DNA from 4 places in the Klebsiella sp. NPDC088457 genome. Region 4 is predicted to be linked to each of the others. Evidence: predicted binding sites of a transcription regulator. Region 4 holds the regulator's gene; each other region holds the start of a gene.
What was found. The regulator LexA, encoded in region 4, represses DNA repair genes until DNA is damaged. The targets are predictions, from matches to a motif close to TNCTGTATGTACATACAGNA.
Positions count from the first base shown of each region.

Region 1 (5,683 bases), on a different contig from region 4:
GCGCCAAAGATAACGACCGGGTAGTGGTGATCTGCCCTGGGCGTATTGAAAGTTACGTCAAATACGCCGAGCTGGCTTACGATCTGTTCCACAGCGGCTTCGACGTGATGATTATCGATCATCGCGGCCAGGGGCGTTCCGGGCGCATATTGACCGACAGCCACCGCGGCCACGTGGTGCGCTTTAGCGATTATGTCGACGATCTGGCGGCGCTCTGGCAGCAGGAAGTGGCGCCCGGCCACTGGCGGAAACGGTTTATACTGGCCCATTCGATGGGCGGCGCGATCGCGACGTTATTTTTGCAGCGTCACCAGCAGCATTGCGATGCTATTGCGCTGTGCGCGCCCATGTTCGGCATCGTCATGCGTTTCCCCGACTGGATGGTGCGTCATATTCTCGACTGGGCTGAGGGCCATCAGCGCATTCGTGAAGAGTATGCCCTCGGTACCGGCCGCTGGCGGGCGTTGCCCTTTTCGGTCAACGTACTGACGCATAGCCGGCAACGCTATCGTCGTAACCTGCGATTTTACGCCGATGAACCGCAGCTGCGGGTTGGCGGGCCAACCTATCACTGGGTGCGGGAGGGGATCCTCGCGGGTGAGGAGGCGCTGGCCGGCGTCGAAAAAGACACGACCCCTACATTGTTATTACAGGCAGAAGAAGAACGCGTGGTCGATAACCGTATGCACGAGCGCTACTGCGCGCTCCGTGCCGCGGCAGGCCGACCCTGCGAAGGTAATAAGCCGCTTGTCATCGAAGGGGCATACCATGAGATCCTTTTTGAAAAGGACGCCATGCGCTCAGTCGCGCTGAATGCCATCGTCGATTTTTTCAGTCGACACAATGAATCCGACGAAAACACTCGTCGCCCTGCTTAGAGGTTAAAATTTTTATGTACCAGGTTGTTGCGTCTGACTTAGATGGCACGCTGCTTTCCCCCGATCACTACTTAACCCCCTACGCAAAAGAGACGCTGCAGCTGTTGACCGCCCGCGGCATCCATTTTGTCTTTGCCACCGGTCGCCACTACATTGACGTCGGACAGATTCGCGACAATCTAGGCATCAAATCCTACATGATCACCTCCAACGGCGCGCGCGTGCACGATAGCGAGGGAAAACAAATCTTTGCCCATAATCTCGACCGCGATATTGCCGCCGATCTGTTCGAAATGATGCGTAACGACCCGAAGGTGGTCACCAACGTCTATCGCGAAGACGAATGGTATATGAACCGCCACCGCCCGGAAGAGATGCGCTTTTTCAAAGAAGCGGTGTTTAACTACAAGCTGTATGAAGTGGGCGAACTCGATCCCGAAGGGATCAGCAAAGTCTTTTTCACCTGCGATGATCACCAGCACCTGCTGCCGCTGGAACAGGCGATCAACGCCCGCTGGGGCGATCGCGTGAACGTCAGCTTCTCCACCCTGACCTGCCTCGAAGTGATGGCTGGCGGGGTATCGAAGGGGCATGCGCTGGAAGCGGTGGCTAAAATGCTCGGCTACGGTCTGAAAGACTGCATCGCGTTTGGCGATGGTATGAACGATGCAGAAATGCTGTCAATGGCGGGCAAGGGCTGCATCATGGCCAACGCGCACCAGCGTCTGAAAGATCTGCACCCGGAGCTGGAGGTGATCGGCAGTAACGCTGACGATGCGGTACCGCACTATTTGCGGAAGCTCTATCTCGCCTGATCGAGATTGACGACTGACTGAAAATTAGTCAGTTGTCAACCTGACTCTCCGCTACAATGGGTGCTCTTCTTCCTGAGAGACATTCATTGTGGCGCTACTGATTATTACCACTATCCTGTGGGCCTTTTCCTTTAGTCTGATCGGCGAATACCTGGCGGGCAGCGTCGATAGCTACTTTTCAGTACTGATGCGCGTTGGGCTGGCGGCGCTGGTGTTCCTGCCGTTTCTGCGTACCCGCGGGCAATCGCCGCGTACCATTGTGCTCTATATGCTGGTCGGGGCGATGCAGCTTGGCATCATGTATCTGCTGGCGTTCCGCGCCTATCTTTACCTGACGGTGTCTGAATTCCTGCTGTTTACCGTTTTTACGCCGCTCTATATCACCCTGATTTACGATCTGCTTCGCGGACGCCAGCTCCGCTGGGGGTATCTGCTGAGCGCCGGGCTGGCGGTGCTGGGCGCAGCCATTATTCGCTATGACAAAGTGAGCGAGCATTTCTGGACGGGCCTGCTGCTGGTTCAGCTGTCGAATATCAGTTTCGCCATCGGCATGGTGGGCTATAAGCGCCTGATGGAGCTGCGCCCGATGCCGCAGCACAACGCGTTTGCGTGGTTCTATATGGGGGCTTTCCTGGTCGCGGCGACGGCGTGGTTTATGCTGGGTAACCCGCAGAGGCTGCCGACCACGACGCTACAGTGGGGGATTCTGGTGTGGCTGGGCGTGGTGGCATCAGGCCTGGGATACTTTATGTGGAACTACGGGGCGACGCAGGTGGATGCCGGCACGCTGGGTATCATGAATAACGTGCATGTCCCCGCCGGGCTGCTGGTCAACCTGGCTATCTGGCAGGAGCAGCCCCACTGGCCGAGCTTTATTATAGGGGCTCTGGTGATCCTGGCCTCACTGTGGGTCCATCGCCGTTGGGTCGCTCCGCACTCCGCACAAACGGCAAATGATCGCAAGCGTGGTTCCGCGCTGAGCGAATAAACGCCTCGGTGACCGGCTGACGCTGCTCGCCGTCGCGCACCGCGGCGTACAGCCGGCTCCAGAGTCCTTCGCCCAGGGTTTTGGTCACGACCAGACCCTGGCGCTCAAAACTTTCCACCACCCAGTGCGGCAGGGCGGCGATCCCCATCCGTGCGGCAACCATCTGAATCAATAGCAGCGTATTGTCGACGCTCTTCAACTGCGGGCTGATGCCGGCCGGCTGCAGGAAGTGACGCCAGATATCCAGACGACCGCGCTGAACCGGGTAAATCAACAGCAGCTCTGTCGCCAGATCGTCGGGCGCGATGCGCGTTCTGGCCGCCAGCGGATGGTCCGGCGCCAGCACCAGGCGCACCTCAAAATCAAACATCGGCGAATAGTGCAGCCCGCTTCGCGGCAGGATATCGGAGGTCATGACCAGATCCAGCTCGCTTTGCTGCAGGGCTGGCTGCGGGTCAAAAGTCACCCCGGACTGGAAATCCACTTCGACGTGCGGCCAGCGGGCGCGAAAATTCTCCAGCGCCGGCGTTAGCCATTGAATACAGCTATGGCACTCGATGGCGATACGCAGACGAGTTTGCTGCGGTTCATGACAATCCTGCAGGGCGCGGCTGATTTGCGGCAGCACCTGGTTTGCCAGGTGCAGCAGAATTTCACCCTGCGGCGTGAAACGTAGTGGCTGACTTTTGCGCACAAACAGACGGAAGCCAAGGCGTTGTTCCAGATCGCTGAACTGGTGGGACAGGGCGGATTGGGTTTGATGCAGGGCCGCCGCAGCGCCTGCCAGCGACCCGCTGTTCCGCAACGCCTGTAGCGTTTTCAGGTGTTTAATCTCGATCATGAAAGTCCTTCACTCCGGCATGAATAATTTGCGCTTGAGGAATATACAGTACCTGTCAATTATGGATGTGTAAACATCTGGACGTCTAAACTCATCATATTTCGATTCTGCAGATGCGTTGGCTTCCTCGCTTACCCCAGTCACTTACTTCAGTAAGCATCCTGGGGATGCGCTGCGGATCCGCCTTCCTGCCAGCCGAACTATTTAGGGTTTGCCTGCAGAGACAACATTAAAAATTATGAGGTCTTAAAAATGACAATTATTAACCACACCCTCGGTTTCCCTCGCGTTGGCCTACGTCGTGAACTGAAAAAAGCACAAGAGAGCTACTGGGCGGGTAACTCGACCCGCGAAGAACTGCTGGCGGTGGGCCGCGAACTGCGCGCCCGTCATTGGGAACAGCAGAAGCAAGCGGGCGTTGACCTGCTGCCGGTGGGGGATTTCGCCTGGTACGACCATGTTCTGACCACCAGCCTGCTGCTGGGCAATGTGCCGGCTCGTCATCAGAACAAAGACGGCTCTGTGGATATCGATACCCTGTTCCGCATCGGCCGCGGCCGCGCACCGACCGGTGAGCCCGCGGCGGCGGCAGAAATGACAAAATGGTTTAACACCAACTATCACTACATGGTGCCGGAGTTTGTAAAAGGCCAGCAGTTCAAACTGACCTGGACCCAGCTGCTGGATGAAGTGGACGAAGCGCTGGCGCTGGGTCATAAGGTCAAACCCGTCCTGCTGGGGCCGGTTACCTGGCTGTGGCTGGGTAAAGTGAAGGGCGAGTCGTTCGACAGACTGAGCCTGCTGCATGACATTCTGCCGGTTTACCAGCAGGTGCTGGCGGAGCTGGCAAAACGCGGCATCGAGTGGGTGCAGATTGATGAACCGGCGCTGGTACTGGAGCTGCCTCAGGCGTGGCTGGAGGCGTTCAAACCGGCATATGACGCGCTCGCGGGCCAGCTTAAGCTGCTGCTGACCACTTATTTTGAAGGTATCACCGGTAACCTCGACACCATCACCGCGCTGCCGGTTCAGGGCCTGCACGTTGACCTGGTGCACGGTAAAGATGATGTAGCTGCTCTGCATCAGCGTCTGCCGTCCGACTGGCTGCTCTCTGCGGGCCTGATCAACGGCCGCAACGTCTGGCGCGCCGATCTGAGCGAGAAATATGCGCAAATTAAAGACCTCGTCGGCAAGCGTGAGCTGTGGATCGCTTCTTCCTGCTCCCTGCTGCACAGCCCGATCGATCTGAGCGTGGAAACTCGCCTCGACGCGGAAGTGAAAAGCTGGTTCGCCTTCGCCCTGCAAAAATGCGAAGAGCTGGCGCTGCTGCGCGATGCGCTGAACAGCGGCGATACCGCTGGACTGGTGGCGTGGAGCGCACCGATTCAGGCGCGCCGTCACTCTACCCGCGTCCATAACGCCGCGGTGGAAAAACGCCTGGCGGCCATAACCGCCCGGGACAGCCAGCGTAATAGCCCGTATGCCGAACGCGCCCGGGCACAGCGCGCCCGCTTTAATCTGCCGGCGTGGCCGACCACGACCATCGGTTCTTTCCCGCAGACTACCGAAATCCGCGGCCTGCGTCTGGAGTTCAAAAAAGGCAATCTGGATGCCAATAATTACCGCACCGGTATTGCGGAACACATCAGACAGGCAATTGTTGAGCAGGAGCGTTTAGGTCTGGATGTCCTGGTTCACGGTGAAGCCGAGCGTAATGACATGGTGGAATACTTCGGTGAGCACCTCGATGGCTTCATCTTCACGCAGAACGGCTGGGTGCAGAGCTACGGCTCCCGCTGCGTGAAACCGCCGGTGGTGATCGGTGACGTCAGCCGTCCGGAGGCGATCACCGTTGAGTGGGCGAAATTCGCCCAGTCGCTAACCGACAAACCGGTGAAAGGCATGCTGACCGGTCCGGTGACCATTCTGTGCTGGTCCTTCCCGCGTGAAGATGTCAGCCGTGAAACTATCGCTAAGCAGATTGCGCTGGCGCTGCGTGACGAAGTGGCGGATCTGGAAGCGGCCGGTATCGGCATCATCCAGATTGATGAGCCGGCGCTGCGTGAAGGCCTGCCGCTCAAGCGTAGCGACTGGGATGCCTACCTGCAGTGGGGCGTGGAAGCCTTCCGGATCAACGCCGCGGTCGCCCGGGATGACACCC
Region 1 covers NZ_JBJDNH010000046.1:15,888-21,570, forward strand. The annotation lists gene pldB (lysophospholipase L2) at 1-878, shown strand, start outside; gene yigL (sugar/pyridoxal phosphate phosphatase YigL) at 893-1,693, shown strand; gene ACI2JR_RS23065 (carboxylate/amino acid/amine transporter) at 1,782-2,681, shown strand; gene metR (HTH-type transcriptional regulator MetR) at 2,569-3,522, opposite strand; gene metE (5-methyltetrahydropteroyltriglutamate--homocysteine S-methyltransferase) at 3,775-5,683, shown strand, end outside.
Region 1: a site for LexA is predicted at 3,554-3,573, ahead of metR (HTH-type transcriptional regulator MetR). Genes of this name have one in related genera too.

Region 2 (5,683 bases), on a different contig from region 4:
TCTCCGGGCGCGATAACACCGGCGATTCGGCGGACGATCCCGGCAATCAGCTGGCGGGCTTTGATTTTAAACTGAAGCTGGCGCCGACCACGGGCTGGCCGGTGAGCGTCTACGGGCAGATGATCGGCGAGGATGAAGCCGGGTATCTGCCGTCCGCCCATCTCTATCTCGGCGGCGTGGAAGGGCACCACCAGTGGAATAGCAACGCCATTAACTGGTACCTCAGGCTCACGATACCCGTTCGAATATGGGGCGCACCAACTACGTCTACAACCACTTTATCTATAAAGACGGCTATTACCAACAGGGCTACCCGCTAGGCGATGCGCTGGGCGGCGACGGAAGGCTGTATGCCGGCAAGGTTGAGCTGGTGACCGAGGAGAACCAGCGCTGGAGCGCGCGTCTGGTCTACGCCGAGGTGAACCCGGAAAATCAGCGGATTAATAAAGCGTTCCCGCACGCCGATACGCTGAAGGGCGTGCAGCTGGGCTGGAGCGGCGACGTGACGCCAAAGGTGCGCCTCAGCACCTCGGTGTGGTATACCGACGCCGGCCACAGCGACAGCGACGACCTGGGCGCCAGTATGGGGATTGAACTACCGTTTAGTTTGTAGCCGGCGGCGGCGTTTTTCGCCGCCACGTCGCGCCTCTTCCCAACGCAAAGCAGGCCAGCGGCAGAGGCAGGGTGACGATCAGCAGCATCCACAGCAGGGTATAGACCGCGTCAACGCCGTCGTTTTGCAGATTGGTATAGAGTTTGACCGGGATCCCCTGGGGGAAGTAGGCAAAGATCATCACAATGCCGAACTCGCCGACGGCGCGTACCCAGGCCAGAGCCACCGCGGAGGCCAGCCCCGGCAGCGCCAGCGGCAGGGCGAGAAAACGAAAACGGTTCCAGCCCGAGGCGCCCAGCGTTTGCCCGGCTTCAAGGATCGCTTTCGGCACCGTGGCGAACGCCGAGCGGGCGACCACGATAAAGTAGGGTAGCGCGCCGTAGACCTGAGCGAGGACAAAGGCGGCGGGATTGTTGACCAGCGTGACGCCCATCCGCGTCAGCCACTGGCCGGCCAGTCCGTAGGGGCCATAGGCGCTGACCAGTAAAATACCCATCGCCAGCGGCGGGGTCAGCAGCGGGATCATCAACAGCAATTCCGCCAGCAGACGCGGACGACCGCGGGCCTGCGACAGCCACCAGGCGGTCGGCAGGCCTATCGCCACGATCGTCGCCAGCGCCAGGCACCCCAGCCCCATCGACACGAGGATCGCATCGTCGTCGCGCCAGGCAAGGCGCAGATGATGCCACGGCGTAACGCTGATTAAGGTGAGAAAGGGGACGCTGAGCAGCAGCAATGCCGGCAGCGAGAGCCAGCCGGCAATGCGCCCGGCGCGTTTTACCTGGCGTATAAATTATCTCCTTTCGCCGCGGCATAGCCGTATTGTTTAAACAGCTGCTGCCCCTGGGCGCTTTGCATGAACTGGACAAATTTTTGCCCTTGTTCCACGCCGTTCGGGGCGTTTTTCAGCACCGCGGCGTAGAAAACCAGCGGCTGAGTATGCAGCGTCTGGTCTTTACCGGCGCTGTCCTTAATGGTGAAACTGACGGTGTCGTACCACTGTTTCGCCATTGCCGGGTTGCTGAGGTTAATTTCATCGGGCAGCGCGACGTACGGCAGGTGCGCGGAGATCACTTCACTTTCATAGCCCGCCGCGGCATCGACCTGGCCGCTTTCCAGGCGGCTCAGCAGGCCGCCTTCCTGGTGGGTCTGCGCCGGGTTTTGCAGTTCGCCGAGGATTTTTTCACTGATGCCCGGCTGGCGGTAATACTTCTCGGCCAGCAGCAGGGTAAAGACGATATTCTGGCCTTTCGGATCGACGTACGGGTCGGTGCGGCCAAAGCGGACGTCTTTCTGCGACAGTAGATTCAGCCACGAGGCATCCTGATTTTTATTCGCCGCGGCAAATTGCGCGGCGTATTTTCCTTTCGGGCTGTACGCGACCACCATGCTGGTGCTGGCGACCGGTATCGCGTCGTCAATCAAACCGGCGTCTTTCAGAATCTGCATCGGACCCGGGGTTATTGAGACAAAAACGTCGGCGGTCAGCTTATGGCTGGCCAGCAGGCGCGCCATGCCGTAGGCGCCCTGGCCTTGTCCCTGATAATCGCCGTTTTGCGCTTTGGCAAACGCCGGGCCTAGCCCCTGATCCATGACCTTCCCCATCGAACCGGCATAGGTGACGCGAATATCCTGCGCCATGGCCGCCGGGGTCAGCTGCCACACCAGCAGCGCCATGAGCGTGTACTTGATTTTTCCTTGCATAGGTCCTCTTTATCGTTATGTCGTTATTTATATAGCGAGTATCGATAAACGGCCGGGCGAAGACAATGAAAGCGAAGGGCGCGTTGAGGTGCGGTTGAAGTAAACGCCGCGTGGAAAGCGGGCGACGTCATTTTTCAGCCTCCGGCGATGGCGACTCTGTGAATCAGCGCACATACTGTTTTCTGGCTGCCTGCTACATTGCATGTATATATATACAGTATTCAATCAATCGCGGAGGCAACATGAACTACAGCGTGAAGTCCGTCGGCAACAAGAAAATTGCCGGTTTTCATCTGGTAGGGCCCTGGGAGCAGACCGTTAAACAGGGCTTTGAACAGCTGATGGCCTGGGTCAGCAACAGTCAGGTGCCGGCGCAGGAATGGGTTGCCGTCTATTACGATAATCCCGATCAGGTTCCGCCTGAGAAACTGCGCTGCGATACGGCGGTGACGGTCGCCGATGATTATGTGATCCCGCCGAATAGCGAAGGGGTGATTCTGACCGAGATTGCCGGCGGTGAGTATGCTTTCGCCCGCGCGCGGGTGGTGGATCATGATTTCTCCACGCCGTGGCTGCAGTTCTTCAACAGCCTGATGCAAAGCAAGGAGTATCAGATTGCGGCACAACCCTGCTTTGAAGTCTATCTGAACGATGGCAATCAGGACGGCTACTGGGACATTGAGATGTATGTCGCGGTCGAACGTGGCGGGAAATAAACGGGCGTCCCTGCTACAGGCAAGGTTTTTTAGATTAGCGTGCTGCTTGTGCTGAAAAAGCAGTTACAATTGGCCTTTGCTTCTTGCTGGAGAGGGCCGTGCGCGCTGATAAATCACTAAAGCCTTTTGAAATTCGCCTGTATCGCCACTATCGGGTGGTACACGGTATTCGGATCGCTTTGGCTTTTGTCCTCACATTTTTGTTGGTACATCTGCTGAATGTCCCGGAAGGGACCTGGCCCCTGATTACCCTGGTGGTGGTGATGGGGCCGATTTCGTTCTGGGGCAACGTGGTGCCGCGCGCCTTTGAGCGTATCGGCGGGACCATTCTTGGCTCGGCGCTCGGGCTGGTGGCGCTAAAACTTGAGCTTATCTCCTTACCCATCATGGTGCTGTGGTGCGCGGTGGCCATGTTCCTCTGCGGCTGGCTGGCGTTGGGCAAAAAACCGTATCAGGCGCTGCTTATCGGCATTACCCTGGCGGTGGTGGTCGGAGCGCCGCCGGGCGATATGCACACCGCGCTCTGGCGAAGCGGAGACGTTATCTTCGGCTCGCTGCTGGCCATGCTGTTCACCGGTATCTGGCCGCAGCGGGCGTTCCTGCACTGGCGGATCCAGATGGCCAGTTACGTTACCGCCTTCAATCGCCTCTACCAGGCCGGGTTTTCCCCGAACCTGGTGGAAAGGCCGCGGCTGGAAAAACATCTGCAACAGGTGCTCAACGACGTGGTGAAGATGCGCGGGTTGATTACGCCGGCCAGCAAAGAAACCCACATCCAGAAGGCCATCTTCGAAGCGATTCAGACCGTCAGCCGCAACCTGGTCTGCATGCTGGAGCTGCAGATCAACGCTTACTGGATTTCGCGTTCTGGCCATTTCGTGATGCTGAACGCCCATACGCTGCGTGAAACCCAGCAGATGACCCAGCAAACATTATTGACCATCGCGCATGCGCTGTATGAAGGTAATCCGCAGCCGATTCGCGCCAACAGCGAAAAACTCAATGAGATCGTTGCCGAGCTGCGCGAGCTAATGAAAGCGCATCAGGGGGATAACCTGGCGGAAACGCCGATCCACGGCTACGTCTGGTTGACGATTGAACTGGCGCGCCAGCTTGAGCTGCTGTCGAATTTGATCTGCCGCGCTTTGCGTAAATAACAGCCAGATGCGTGCAATTTACCCACCGGTTGCTTCGATTCAGCAGCATTTAGGGGTATGATAAACATAAAGGAAAAAACATTGTCATCCGCGGCTGCTAACAGTTATGTTAGCCCTATATAGCAGTCGCTTTAGCGAATCCGAATCTCAAATATTAGGGGTGTAAAAATGGAAACAACTAAGCCTTCTTTCCAGGACGTACTGGAGTTTGTTCGCCTGTACCGTCGTAAGAACAAGCTGCAGCGTGAAATTCAGGACGTTGAGAAAAAGATCCGTGATAACCAGAAGCGCGTACTGCTGCTGGACAACCTCAGTGACTACATCAAACCGGGCATGAGCGTTGAAGCTATTCAGGGCATCATCGCCAGCATGAAAAGCGATTACGAAGATCGTGTTGATGATTACATCATCAAAAACGCCGAACTGTCGAAAGAACGTCGCGACATTTCCAAAAAGCTGAAAGTGATTGGCGAAGCGAAGGTCGAAGAGAAGATCGCTGAGTAATCACGCTGTACCCTGCCCGGCGGCGACTCGCGCCGCCGGGGATGCCCCCTCCCTCTGATTGATATCCTTCCCCCTGAGCGGCGAACCGCCGTGTAACGCTGCCTGCGGAGTGCGACGCTGTTTGCGACGGGCGACGGTAAATCACCTGAAAAATGCTACGAGGAACATGATGGACACTCTTTCTGCTTTCATCGCCGCCATTCCGCTGCCGGATCGAACCGCGATGGCCCAGGCACAAGTGCATCTGGATGGTTTATTAAAGCCACCGGGCAGTTTAGGGCGTCTGGAAGCACTGGCCGTACAGCTGGCCGGCATGCCGGGGTTGCAGGGGCAGCTGCGTCTGACGGAGAAAGCCATCGTGGTGATGTGCGCCGACCATGGCGTCTGGCATGAAGGGGTCGCCATCTCACCTCAGGTCATCACCGCGATTCAGGCGGCCAACATGACCCGGAAAAATACCGGCGTTTGCGTACTGGCGGCACTGGCGGGGGCGCAGGTACATGTGGTGGACGCCGGTATCGATGCGGATCCGCTCCCCGGACTGGTGAATATGAAAATGGCGCGCGGCAGCGCCAATATTGCCCGCACCGCGGCCATGAGCCGGGAGCAGGCGACGACGTTGCTGCTGGCGAGTATACGTTTTACCCGGGAGCTGGCGGCTGAGGGCGTCAGATTGTTTGGCGTCGGCGAGCTCGGTATGGCTAATACGACGCCGGCGGCGGCGGTAGTCAGCGTGCTGACCGGGCATGATGCGCGTGACGTGGTGGGGATCGGCGCTAATCTACCGGTATCGCAGCTGGCGCACAAAGCGGATGTCGTACGCCAGGCGATCGCCGTCAACCAGCCGCAGCCTGAAGATGGCCTCGACGTGCTGGCAAAAGTGGGGGGCTTCGATCTGGTCGGCATGACCGGCGTTATGCTGGGGGCCGCCTCCTGCGGGCTGCCGGTGGTGCTGGACGGTTTCCTCTCCTATGCCTCGGCGCTGGCCG
Region 2 covers NZ_JBJDNH010000030.1:7,481-13,163, forward strand. The annotation lists partial or broken gene ACI2JR_RS18535 (capsule assembly Wzi family protein) at 1-613, shown strand, start outside; gene ACI2JR_RS18540 (molybdate ABC transporter permease subunit) at 603-1,376, opposite strand; gene ACI2JR_RS18545 (extracellular solute-binding protein) at 1,391-2,317, opposite strand; gene sbmC (DNA gyrase inhibitor SbmC) at 2,560-3,033, shown strand; gene ACI2JR_RS18555 (FUSC family protein) at 3,132-4,190, shown strand; gene ACI2JR_RS18560 (DUF496 family protein) at 4,359-4,694, shown strand; gene cobT (nicotinate-nucleotide--dimethylbenzimidazole phosphoribosyltransferase) at 4,864-5,683, shown strand, end outside.
Region 2: a site for LexA is predicted at 2,518-2,537, ahead of sbmC (DNA gyrase inhibitor SbmC). Genes of this name have one in related genera too.

Region 3 (5,683 bases), on a different contig from region 4:
AGAATCACCTTCAGGCTGAGCGGCATGGAGGGAATGCTAACCGGCAGAGGACGGGATTCATCGATGGATAGCCAGTCAAAACGCTGGCGGGTGACCATATTTTTCAGGCGCATCCATAGCAGCGGCTGAGCGAGTAGCGCGCGCAGGGAGATAATCAGCACGCCGCCGTTGGTGCGGTGAACCAGCCCCGGCTGCAGGGATATTTCACCGTTAAACTGGCGAACGCAGCCAAAAAGCTGTTCGGCTTCGATCCAGTCGGCAGATTCAACCGGCGCGGTGCTGGCAAAATTATCGTCGGCAGTCTTCGCCGGCGTGAGGGTAACGTTTCCGCCATTGATCTGGTAGCGAACACCGTACAGCGGTGCTGCAGGTTCATGTAAGGTGCGTGTTTCCGTCGTCAGCCATTGCAGATATTCGGGTTCTTCCGGGGCCTTAACCAGCATGAATGATGAAATGGTCGGAGTCACCAGAAGCTGCTCCAGACCATAGAATAAACGGGGCTGCAGTTCGCCTGAGAGGGAAGCCTCTGCCTGGGCTAAATCGGCTTGTGCAAACAGCGCCTGATAACTTTCCGTATCAGGAGCGAGGTCGTTTCGGGTAAGTTTCGTAATGGTCAAAGTCGCTGTTTTTTAGTCAGATGTAAAACGCGCGATTATACCTTATGCCGCGTCTGAGCACACGGCTGATTGTGTTTGCGGTGACGATAACCCGGTTACGTGCATCACGAATGATGATTTATTCTCAGCACATTGGGAAAAAACTGATATCCTGAAATGAGTTACACGGTCACATTGAGATCGCAATGAAATATCAACAACTGAAAAACCTTGAAAGCGGCTGGAAATGGAAATATCTGGTAAAGAAGCACCGGGAAGGTGAGCTGATTACCCGCTACATTGAAGCCAGCGCTGCGAAAGCCGCGGTCGATGTCTTACTGACGCTCGAAAATGAACCTGTTCTGGTGCATACCTGGATTGAGCAGCACATGAATCCGGAGTTAATGAACCGGATGAAGCAGACTATCCGCGCGCGTCGGAAGCGACATTTTAACGCCGAGCATCAGCACACGCGTAAAAAGTCGATCGACCTGGAGTTTGTTGTCTGGCAACGTCTGGCCGGGCTTGCGCAGCGGCGTGGCAAAACGCTGTCCGAGACCATCGTACAGCTGATTGAAGACGCGGAGCATAAAGAGAAGTATGCCAACAAGATGTCCAGCCTGAAGCACGATCTACAGCTACTGCTGGGCAAAGATTCGTAACCGGAAGCAGGGCGCAGGATTGTCGTCGGCTCAGCTGTTAGCGTTAACGCCAAAATTTAGTTAAAAAAAACCCCGCATCAGCGGGGTTTTTTATCGGTAGTGAAACTTAAGCCTGCGGCTGAGTTACTACGTCTTTGTAACCTTTAACTTCGATCTCTACGCGACGATCCGGGGCCAGGCAGTCGATCAGTGCAGCGCGAGCTTTCACGTTGTCACAGGTGTTGCCGGTAACCGGGTTGGATTCGCCCATACCACGTGCGGAGATTTTGCCAGCCGGGATACCTTTAGAAACCAGGTAATCAACAACGGACTGAGCACGTTTCTCAGACAGCTGCTGGTTGTAAGCGTCAGAACCGATACGGTCGGTGTAGCCCAGAACCACTGCAGAACCGTCTTTCGGATCCATGTTGCTCAGCTGGGTGTACAGCTGATCCAGAGCCTGCTGACCTTCCGGTTTCAGGGTAGATTTGTTGAAGTTGAACAGAACGTCAGACTTCAGGGTGAAGTGCTTAGTAGTCACTTCCGGAGCCGGAGCCGGAGCCGGTGCAACAACCGGAGCTTCTTCCTGACCGAAACGGTAGGAAACACCCAGGCTCAGCATGCCGTTATCCGGACGAGTACCAACGGTACCTGCGTCACCGATGTTGTTAACCCACTGGTATTCCAGACGGGTAGCGATGTCACGAGTAACAGCCCACTCTACACCACCAGCAAATACCGGGGATACGCCAGTGTCGTGTTCGCTACGGGAAACGCCGGTAGAAGCGTAGTTGCCCTTAGCATCTGCACGCCAGACCATACCACCCAGACGGGTATAGATGTCCAGATCGTCAGTGATCGGGTAACCCAGTTTAGCAGTCAGCTGAACGCCCTGAGCTTTGAAAGCACCGTTGTCTACGCTGCCTTTATAAGCCATACGGCCCAGCCAGTCGTAACCCATTTCAAAACCGAGGTACGGGTTAACCTGATAGCCACCGAACGCACCAGCACCCAGCTGATCGTTACGGGTAGGGCCGTTGTTGCCCTGGAAGCCGTTACCGTAGAAACCGGTATCGTGATACTGGGACCAGCCCAGTTTACCACCTGCATACCAGGTGTTATCTTTCGGAGCGGCCTGCGCTACGGTAGCGAAGCCAGCCAGTGCCACTGCAATCGCGATAGCTGTCTTTTTCATTTTTTGCGCCTCATTATCATCCAAAATTCGCCATGAAGGTACAAAAGACCTCACGGTTAAATCCTTCACCCGGGGCGTGACTTGTTGTTAACTATGCTGATACATGCAGCGTAAGCCGATCACCCCTGGCGATGTAAAGTCTACAACTTAGTTCGAAACTTACAAGTGTGAACTCTGTCAGGCATATGAAAAAAAAGGGTTGTATACACAACATTTAACAAATATGGTTGATTTTTATTCAGCAAATAAAGCCGCGAGACCGCATCAGACAGGCATTCCGGCAAAAATAACCCCGGTCAAAAAATGGCTTTTGGCGAAGCAAAAAAAATTCCAGGATTAATCCTAATTTAGCTTAATGGTACAAGTTAGAGTGAATTTTTAGCCCGCTGAGTTGTCTCCCATGCTGGCTCGTATTTCCCACCGGGCGCATGATGAACCCCATCGCATGACCTTCTTCCGCCGCGATAACCAGGCGTTCATGCTCTTCCGCCGTCAGCTCATCTGCCAACCAGCCGATCACTACGCTATAATTGCCGGTACGCAGCGCGCGGATCATTGATTCCAGAGTGTTGTAGGGAGACAGCTGGCTGATCTGCATAACTTTCGATAGTGGCAGGCCGGAAGACTGGACCCATTCGCGACTTAACTTCTGCTTCGGTGTTAACCAGAGCTGCCAGCGAGACTGCTGGCCAAGCTGTTGTAATAAAGGCAGCAGGAGGAGTTGTGTCATCATCGGCTGATCTTCACGGTAGACAATTTCACTAATCAGCCCGCTGGCTGGTTGTTCGACGACGTCATGCGAGTGGCGACGTACTGAAGCAGAAGTCAGTGATGAACGATTTGCATAAGCTGAAGTCAACATAGTCTGTCCCGCCTGTGGGTTACTGTATGCATATACAGTATATCCAGCAGGGGAAAAGATCAACCTCATTTCTCATCTTGTTGGTCAATATTCATACATGAAGCAGTGCCCGAACCGTGCCAACCCGTGCTGGCGTTGGGAGAGGAGAGATGTAAATTTTTTCTGGCCAGTCGTCGGGAGGGGGAGTTTACCGCCCGAACGAATTGAGCGCCGGTGCCAGCCCCGCCGATAGCCCATCTATTCACCTGAATCTCACTCACTACGGCTTGTCTATTTTTCCACTTATATATTTGCCATATCGGGGCGCCAGTTTCCTGAAAGCCCCTCGCAAAATGATGAGTTAATTGAGATGAACGGCAAAATCATCTTGCCGCAATAAAAGAAGTCACTTATTTTCTATATTAGCGGATCCGTTCATAAATTATCCTCTATTTGCATGATTAACAAAGGAATAATCATGAAGAAAATTTCATCTTTACGGTTCCATCAATTTCAGGAATGTTTATCTTCATTAGGTAAAATAAGCTGTCGTCCATTATTTGGCGGTTATAGCCTGGCGATAGAGGATACGGTTTTTGCCATGGTGGCGGAAGGCGAAATCTATCTTCGGGTTTGCGAACAGAGTGCGGCCTACTGTGGGGAGCATGCGAATCCCCCTTTGACGATGCGCAAAAATGGCCGTCCGGTGTCGCTGAAATACTATCAGATTGACGAAACGCTTTGGCGCGATAGCAAAATGCTATTCAACCTGTCGGCGTGCTCGTTGCAAACCGCGCGTAATGAAAAGAGGCGACAGCGTGATGGCGGGAGGTTGAAAGACCTGCCAAATATTAGCTTTCACATGGAGCTACTGTTGATTAACGCAGGCGTCACTGATGAACAGACCCTACGTCATCTTGGCGCGGAGAAGGTCTGGTTGAAATTACGTGAGTTGAATAAGGCCCTGACGCTAAATGTTCTCTATTCGCTGGAAGGCGCGATCGCCGGCGTTCACGCCGCGGCGCTCCCGACGCAACGGCGTCAGGAGCTCAAAGAGTGGGCTGGTGCCCAACCCCGGAGGTATTGATGTTTACTCAGGGTGAACCGCTACCTGCTTTTGCAGCCGGCAGATTTCCGGTAACAGCGCCAGTAGCAGACCGACCTGCTGGAGCACCAGCGGTTCTTTACTGTCGGCGCGCGGCTCGAGATGTTGGATCCGGGTTTGCAAACTGCTGAGTGCCTGCTGCACCCGCTGTTCGTCGGCTGGCGTGTGGTGCAGCCCATCATCAACATAGCAGACGGCATCATCAAGGAGAGCCAGTATCTCCGGGGTAGAGAGTTTTTCCCGGTGCGCGCCCAGCGCCGAAATATAGCTGGTAAACGTATGGTTCAGGCACAGTAAACGGAATGCCGTTTCGCGCAGGGTCGAGTCTGCGCGCGGTTCCGTCGACAGGTTAGAGACCACCGAGGCGAGTTCACCATCCCGGCTGTGTGCATCCCGACGTGCAACGCGGTAGGCCAGGCGGTTATCGCGCCCCTGATGATACTGTTCGAGGATAGCATCCAGGTAGCGGCAGTTGGCATTGAGCGCCTGGTCCAGCGCGCGCGGCAAATTGCGGAACTTCCAGTCCGGCCAGATAAAGCTCACCGCCGCCCAGGCGATAGCACAGCCAATCAGAGTATCGATGATGCGTGGCAATGCCACCTCGAACCCTTCTCCCAGCAGGTTAAAGCACAGCAGGACCAGCAGGGTGATAAACATCGTCGCGTGGGCATACTGTACGTTGCGAAACGCAAAGAACAGTACGCCGGTCAGGACAATCAGCAGCAGCTGGCCTTCAACTGACGGTACCAGCAGCAGTATCGGCAGGCCAATCGCTACCCCGATCAACGTCCCGATAATCCTCAGCGCCAGCCGATGGCGGGTGGCGTTATAGTTCGGCTGACAGACAAACAGGCTGGTCAGGAGGATCCAGTAACCATGATCTAATCCGGTGAACTGAATAAACGCATAGCCTGCGCACAGCACTAACGACATCCGCACGGCATGGCGAAACAGGGCCGACTCCGGCGACATATTGCGCCGCAGGCGTAGCCAGATATCACTGAAACCGCTGAGCCTGTCGTCTGAGAGCAAGCTTTCGGTATTGCTGGTTGATGGCGTAATCGTTTGTACTGACTCAATGGTCGCCAGCTGCGCATCAATCGCGCGTAAATTATTCAGCAGGAAGCCGAGCGCTTTCACCTGTTCCGCTGGCGCTCCGCTGGCCCGAACGCGATCGAGGGCGGCATCAAGGTGCATAAATGCCCGTTCAAAATGGGCATCGTGCTGATAAGGCTCGCGTAAAAGAATTGCGCGGGAGAGTTTCTGACACGCCTGCGCCTGCATCGACAGCATCCGCTGGAAGCG
Region 3 covers NZ_JBJDNH010000008.1:118,862-124,544, reverse strand. The annotation lists gene ACI2JR_RS07420 (AAA family ATPase) at 1-617, opposite strand, end outside; gene matP (macrodomain Ter protein MatP) at 803-1,258, shown strand; gene ompA (porin OmpA) at 1,365-2,432, opposite strand; gene sulA (SOS-induced cell division inhibitor SulA) at 2,785-3,294, opposite strand; gene ACI2JR_RS07400 (TfoX/Sxy family DNA transformation protein) at 3,752-4,360, shown strand; gene yccS (YccS family putative transporter) at 4,364-5,683, opposite strand, start outside.
Region 3: a site for LexA is predicted at 3,315-3,334, ahead of sulA (SOS-induced cell division inhibitor SulA). Genes of this name have one in related genera too.

Region 4 (5,683 bases):
TCACGCAACCAAAGGATGCTCATGGATAAGACCACTTCGCAACAAATGTTAGCGCATGCTGAAAAGCTCTGTGCACAACGTGGCGTGCGCCTGACTCCGCAACGCCTTGAAGTGTTGCGTCTGATGAGCCTACAGGAAGGGGCAATCAGCGCCTATGATCTGCTCGACCTGCTACGCGATAAAGAGCCGCAGGCTAAGCCGCCGACGGTCTATCGCGCGCTGGAGTTTCTGCTGGAGCAGGGGTTCGTGCATAAGGTGGAATCGACCAACAGCTACGTGCTGTGCCATCTTTTCGATCAGCCGACCCACAGTTCGGCCATGTTTATCTGCGATCGCTGCGGCGTGGTGAAAGAAGAGTGCGCGGAAGGCGTTGAAGACATTATGCATACGCTGGCGGCCAAAATGGGCTTCGCCCTGCGCCATAACGTGATTGAGGCGCACGGCCTGTGCGCTGGCTGCGTCGAGGTCGAAGCCTGCAGCACGCCAGGGCACTGCCATCACGACCATACGATTCAGAGCAAAAAGAAAGCCCGCTGAGGCAATCGCCGCAGCGGGAATCAAAGGGTCGTCGGCACATCCCTGTACCGCTCTGGCAGGCAACAACAAAGGGGTAATACGCTAAAACTCTTCGCTACCAGCGGTGGTCGTTTTTGCTTTCCCAGTCAGACACTTCTTTCTCAGCCTGATCTCTGGCGTATCCGTAACGCTCCTGGATTTTCCCCACCAGCTGGCCACGCTTACCTTCAATGACCGTCATGTCATCATCGGTCAGCTTGCCCCATTGTTCTTTTGCTTTACCTTTCAACTGTTTCCAGTTACCGCCGATTTCGTCTTTGTTCATAGTGCCATCCTCATCGTTCGGTGGGTTTACAGCCCGCTGTGTGCCGGACGTACTGTTAACTATAGATGAGAATTCTGGATTAAATTTATTATTCGGAATCTTTAACCAGTTACCTGGGGAAAATCGTTACGAAAACCAGGTTCCGCGCTGCCAGTGCCGACGCCAGATGATCGCCAGCGACAGACCGCGTAGCGCCAGGAAAACCGCCAGCGCCAGCCACAAACCGTGGTTACCGAGAACCGGCAGCGTCAGCAGGGTTACGGCAAAGCCCACCGCCGCCACCGCCATGCTGTTACGCATCTCGGCCCCGCGCGTTGCGCCGATAAACATGCCATCGAGCAAATAACACCAGACGCCAATGACCGGTAAAATCATCTGCCAGAACAGGTAGCGATCGGCCAGCTGCTGAAGCGAAGGCAACGAGGTTAGCAGTGCGATAATCTGTTGCCCCGCGACGGCATAAATCAGGGCAAAGAGCAGCGCCACCATTCCCGACTGGCGGCAGGCCGCGCGCCAGACCTCAAGCAGCCGGCTGCCGTCGCGTGCGCCGTACGCCTGCCCGGAGTGGGCTTCCACCGCATAGGCAAAACCGTCCAGCGCGTAGGCGGTGAAGGTCAGCAAGGTCATCAGGAGAGCGTTGACGGCGACAATCTCGCCGCCCAGTCGGGTGCCGAAGACGGTCACCGCGCCAAAGCAGAGTTGCAGCAGCAGGGAGCGCAGCATGATATCGCGGTTCAGCGCCAGCAGGCGGCGCAAATCTCCGCGCCAGGCGCTTTTCAACATGGCAAATGAGACCCCGCGCAGCGCCAGCACACGCCTTGCCATCAGCAGCCCGATGAGAAAGGTGGCATATTCGGCCGTCACCGTCGCCAGCGCGGCCCCTTGCACATTCATATGCAGGCCCATCACCAGCCACAGGTCGAGGACGATATTCAGCAGGTTGCCAACGACCAGCAGGATTACCGGCGCACGAGCGTACTGTACTCCCAGCAGCCAGCCGAGCAGCACCAGGTTTGCCAGCGAGGCCGGGGCGCTCAGCCAACGGATGTCAAGGAAGCGCCGCGCCTGTTCCAGTACCGCGTCATTGCCGCCGACAATATGCAGCGCCAGATCGATTAGCGGAGTCCGGAACAGGACAATCAGCAGACCGGCCGCTAATGCCAGCCCAAGCGGCTGTACCAGCGCCCGCGCCAGGCGGAGGGGATCTTTTGCGCCAAAGGCCTGGGCCGTCAGCCCGGTGGTGCTCATCCGCAGGAACAGCAGCAGCATGAAGAGAAAACTGGTCGCCGTCGCACCGACCGCCACGCCGCCGAGGTAAACCGGGCTATCGAGGTGGCCAATCACGGCGGTATCAACCAGCCCCAGCAGCGGGACGGTGATATTGGAGAAAATCATCGGTAGCGCCAGGCGCCACAGGGCCTTGTCAGCGGCGTGAAAGAACATGAGAAAGAGCCTGACCGAGGAGGAAAGACGGCGCAGCATCATGCATCAGATGATGCTGCGTGGGGAAGGCGTTACAGCCACTCGCCGTTGCGAATTACGCCAACGGCCAGCCCTTCAATAGTGAAGTTTTGTTCGCGCAGATTCACCACGATAGGTGAAAATTCGCTATTTTCTGGCAGCAGTTCGACGATGTTACCCTGCTTTTTCAGCCGTTTAACGGTAACTTCTTCGTCAATGCGCGCCACGACAACCTGCCCGTTACGCACGTCCTGCGTTTTATGTACCGCCAGCAGGTCGCCATCGAGAATTCCGATGTCTTTCATCGACATGCCGCTAACCCGCAGCAGAAAATCGGCGTTCGGCTTGAACATCGCCGGGTCAACCTGGAAGTGACCTTCGATATGCTGCTGGGCCAGCAGCGGCTCACCGGCAGCGACGCGGCCAATTAGCGGCAGACCGGGTTCTTCTTCCGTCAGCAGACGAATACCGCGGGAAGCGCCGGAGATAATCTCGATCGCGCCTTTACGCGCCAGCGCTTTCAGGTGTTCTTCCGCCGCGTTGGGAGAACGGAACCCCAAGCGCTGAGCAATTTCCGCACGCGTTGGCGGCATGCCCGTCTGGCTGATGTGATCCCGAATGAGATCGAACACCTCTTGCTGCCTGGTCGTTAACGCTTTCATCCCGCCCCCTGGGTGTATATACAGTTATGCTGTGAGTATATACAGCTAACGGTGATTTTGGAATCAAATTTCACACAAAAATCAGCAGATTCTTTCCATTCTGCGCCCCTGGGAACCTATCCTGGCCGGCGTTCTGCCGCCGACGCGTGCGCACCGCGCCGCCGGGGATCGCGCTCGCCCCTGAACCAACGAGCCGACAGCAAAGCCGCGCGGGCCGCAATTTTAGTGATAGCGAGCCCACAGTAAGAGCGCCCAGGTTATTAGCGCGATCCCGATCGCCAGCAAGACCGCCGCGGACCCCATATCTTTTGCGCGTCCGGACAGCTCGTGGTGCTCCGGGCCAATTCGATCCACCACCGCCTCAATCGCGCTATTAAGAATTTCGACTATCATCACTAACAGGACCGAGCCGATCAGCAGTACCCGCGTGATGGCATCAACGTCCAACCAGCAGGCGATCGCCACGGCAATAATGGCAGCGACGCCTTCCTGACGAAATGCGGCCTCATTCATCCATGCCGCACGGAACCCTTTCCAGGAATAACCTGCCGCTTTAATGATTCGGGTTAACCCGGTGGTATTATTGGCCATCAAAAGAACCTTTTTATGTAAATGACGTCAATGAGTGTACGCGTTTGCCGCGTGGCAACGGAAATTCTGCGCGCTTTCTGTTATTCTTGCCGCGCATTTGCATGATTAACCAGAGGCTTCACATCGTTTATGTCCGGCTGGCAACGAATTTACTATAAATTACTGAATTTACCATTGCGGGTGCTGGTAAAAAGCAAGTCTATTCCCGCAGAACCTGCTCAGGAACTAGGGCTGGATACCTCGCGTCCTATCATGTACGTCCTGCCCTATAACTCGAAGGCGGACCTGCTGACCCTGCGCGCCCAGTGCCTGGAGCACGATTTACCCGATCCGCTTGAACCGCTGGAGATCGACGGCGCCCTGCTACCACGCTACGTATTTATCCACGGCGGCCCGCGCGTATTCACCTACTACACGCCGAAAGAAGAGTCCATCAAGCTGTTCCACGACTACCTGGATCTGCACCGCAACCATCCCAATCTGGACGTGCAAATGGTGCCGGTGTCGGTGATGTTTGGTCGTGCGCCAGGACGGGAAAAGGGCGAGGTGAATCCACCGCTGCGTATGCTGAACGGTATTCAGAAATTCTTCGCCGTCCTGTGGCTGGGCCGCGACAGCTTTGTCCGCTTCTCGCCGCCGGTCTCGCTGCGCAGAATGGCCACCGAGCACGGTACCGATAAAATTATCGCCCAGAAGCTGGCCCGCGTCGCACGTATGCACTTCGCACGTCAGCGCCTGGCCGCCGTAGGCCCGCGTCTGCCGGCGCGTCAGGATCTGTTCAATAAGCTGCTGGCGTCGAAAGCCATCGCCCGGGCGGTGGAAGATGAGGCGCGCAGCAAGAAAATTTCCCATGAGAAGGCGCAGCAGAACGCCATCGCGCTGATGGAAGAGATCGCCGCTAACTTCTCCTACGAGATGATTCGCCTGACCGACCGCGTGCTCGGCTTTACCTGGAACCGCCTGTATCAGGGGATTAACGTCCATAACGCCGAGCGCGTGCGTCAGCTGGCGCATGAAGGGCACGAAATTGTCTATGTCCCGTGCCACCGTAGCCACATGGACTACCTTCTGCTCTCGTATGTGCTGTATCACCAGGGTCTGGTGCCGCCGCATATCGCCGCCGGTATCAACCTGAACTTCTGGCCGGCAGGGCCGATTTTCCGCCGCGGCGGCGCGTTCTTTATTCGCCGTACCTTTAAGGGCAATAAGCTCTACTCGACGGTGTTCCGCGAATATCTCGGTGAATTGTTCAGCCGGGGTTACTCCGTAGAGTACTTCGTTGAAGGCGGGCGCTCGCGTACCGGCCGTCTGCTGGATCCGAAAACCGGCACGCTGTCGATGACCATCCAGGCGATGCTGCGCGGCGGTACCCGGCCGATTACCCTGGTGCCCATCTATATCGGCTACGAGCACGTGATGGAAGTCGGCACCTATGCGAAAGAGCTGCGCGGCGCGACCAAAGAAAAAGAGAGCCTGCCGCAGATGCTGCGTGGGCTGAGCAAGCTGCGTAATCTCGGCCAGGGCTATGTTAACTTCGGCGAACCGCTGCCGCTGATGACCTGGCTCAATCAGCACGTTCCGGACTGGCGCGAGTCTATCGACCCTATCGAAGCCGTGCGCCCGTCGTGGCTGACGCCGTCGGTGAACAGCATTGCCGCCGATCTGATGGTGCGCATCAACAACGCCGGCGCGGCGAATGCCATGAACCTGTGCTGTACCGCCCTGCTGGCTTCTCGCCAACGTTCGCTGACCCGCGAGCAGCTGACGCAGCAGCTGGAGTGCTACCTCGATCTGCTGCGTAACGTCCCGTACTCGCCAGATGCCACCACGCCAGCGGCGTCCGCCGGTGAACTGATCGATCACGCGCTGAAGATGAATAAGTTCGAGGTCGAGAAAGACACCATCGGCGACATCATCATTCTGCCGCGCGAGCAGGCGGTGCTGATGACCTACTATCGCAACAACATCGCCCATATGCTGATGATGCCGTCGCTGCTGGCGGCGATAGTGACCCAGCATCGTCGTATCACCCGCGCGGAAGTGCTGCGTCACGTTGAGATGTTCTATCCGCTGCTGAAGGCCGAGCTGTTCCTGCGTTGGGAGAAAGAAGAGCTGGCGGGCGTTATCG
Region 4 covers NZ_JBJDNH010000009.1:42,514-48,196, reverse strand. The annotation lists gene zur (zinc uptake transcriptional repressor Zur) at 22-537, shown strand; gene ACI2JR_RS07710 (CsbD family protein) at 632-841, opposite strand; gene dinF (MATE family efflux transporter DinF) at 968-2,284, opposite strand; gene lexA (transcriptional repressor LexA) at 2,356-2,964, opposite strand; gene ACI2JR_RS07695 (diacylglycerol kinase) at 3,187-3,555, opposite strand; gene plsB (glycerol-3-phosphate 1-O-acyltransferase PlsB) at 3,685-5,683, shown strand, end outside.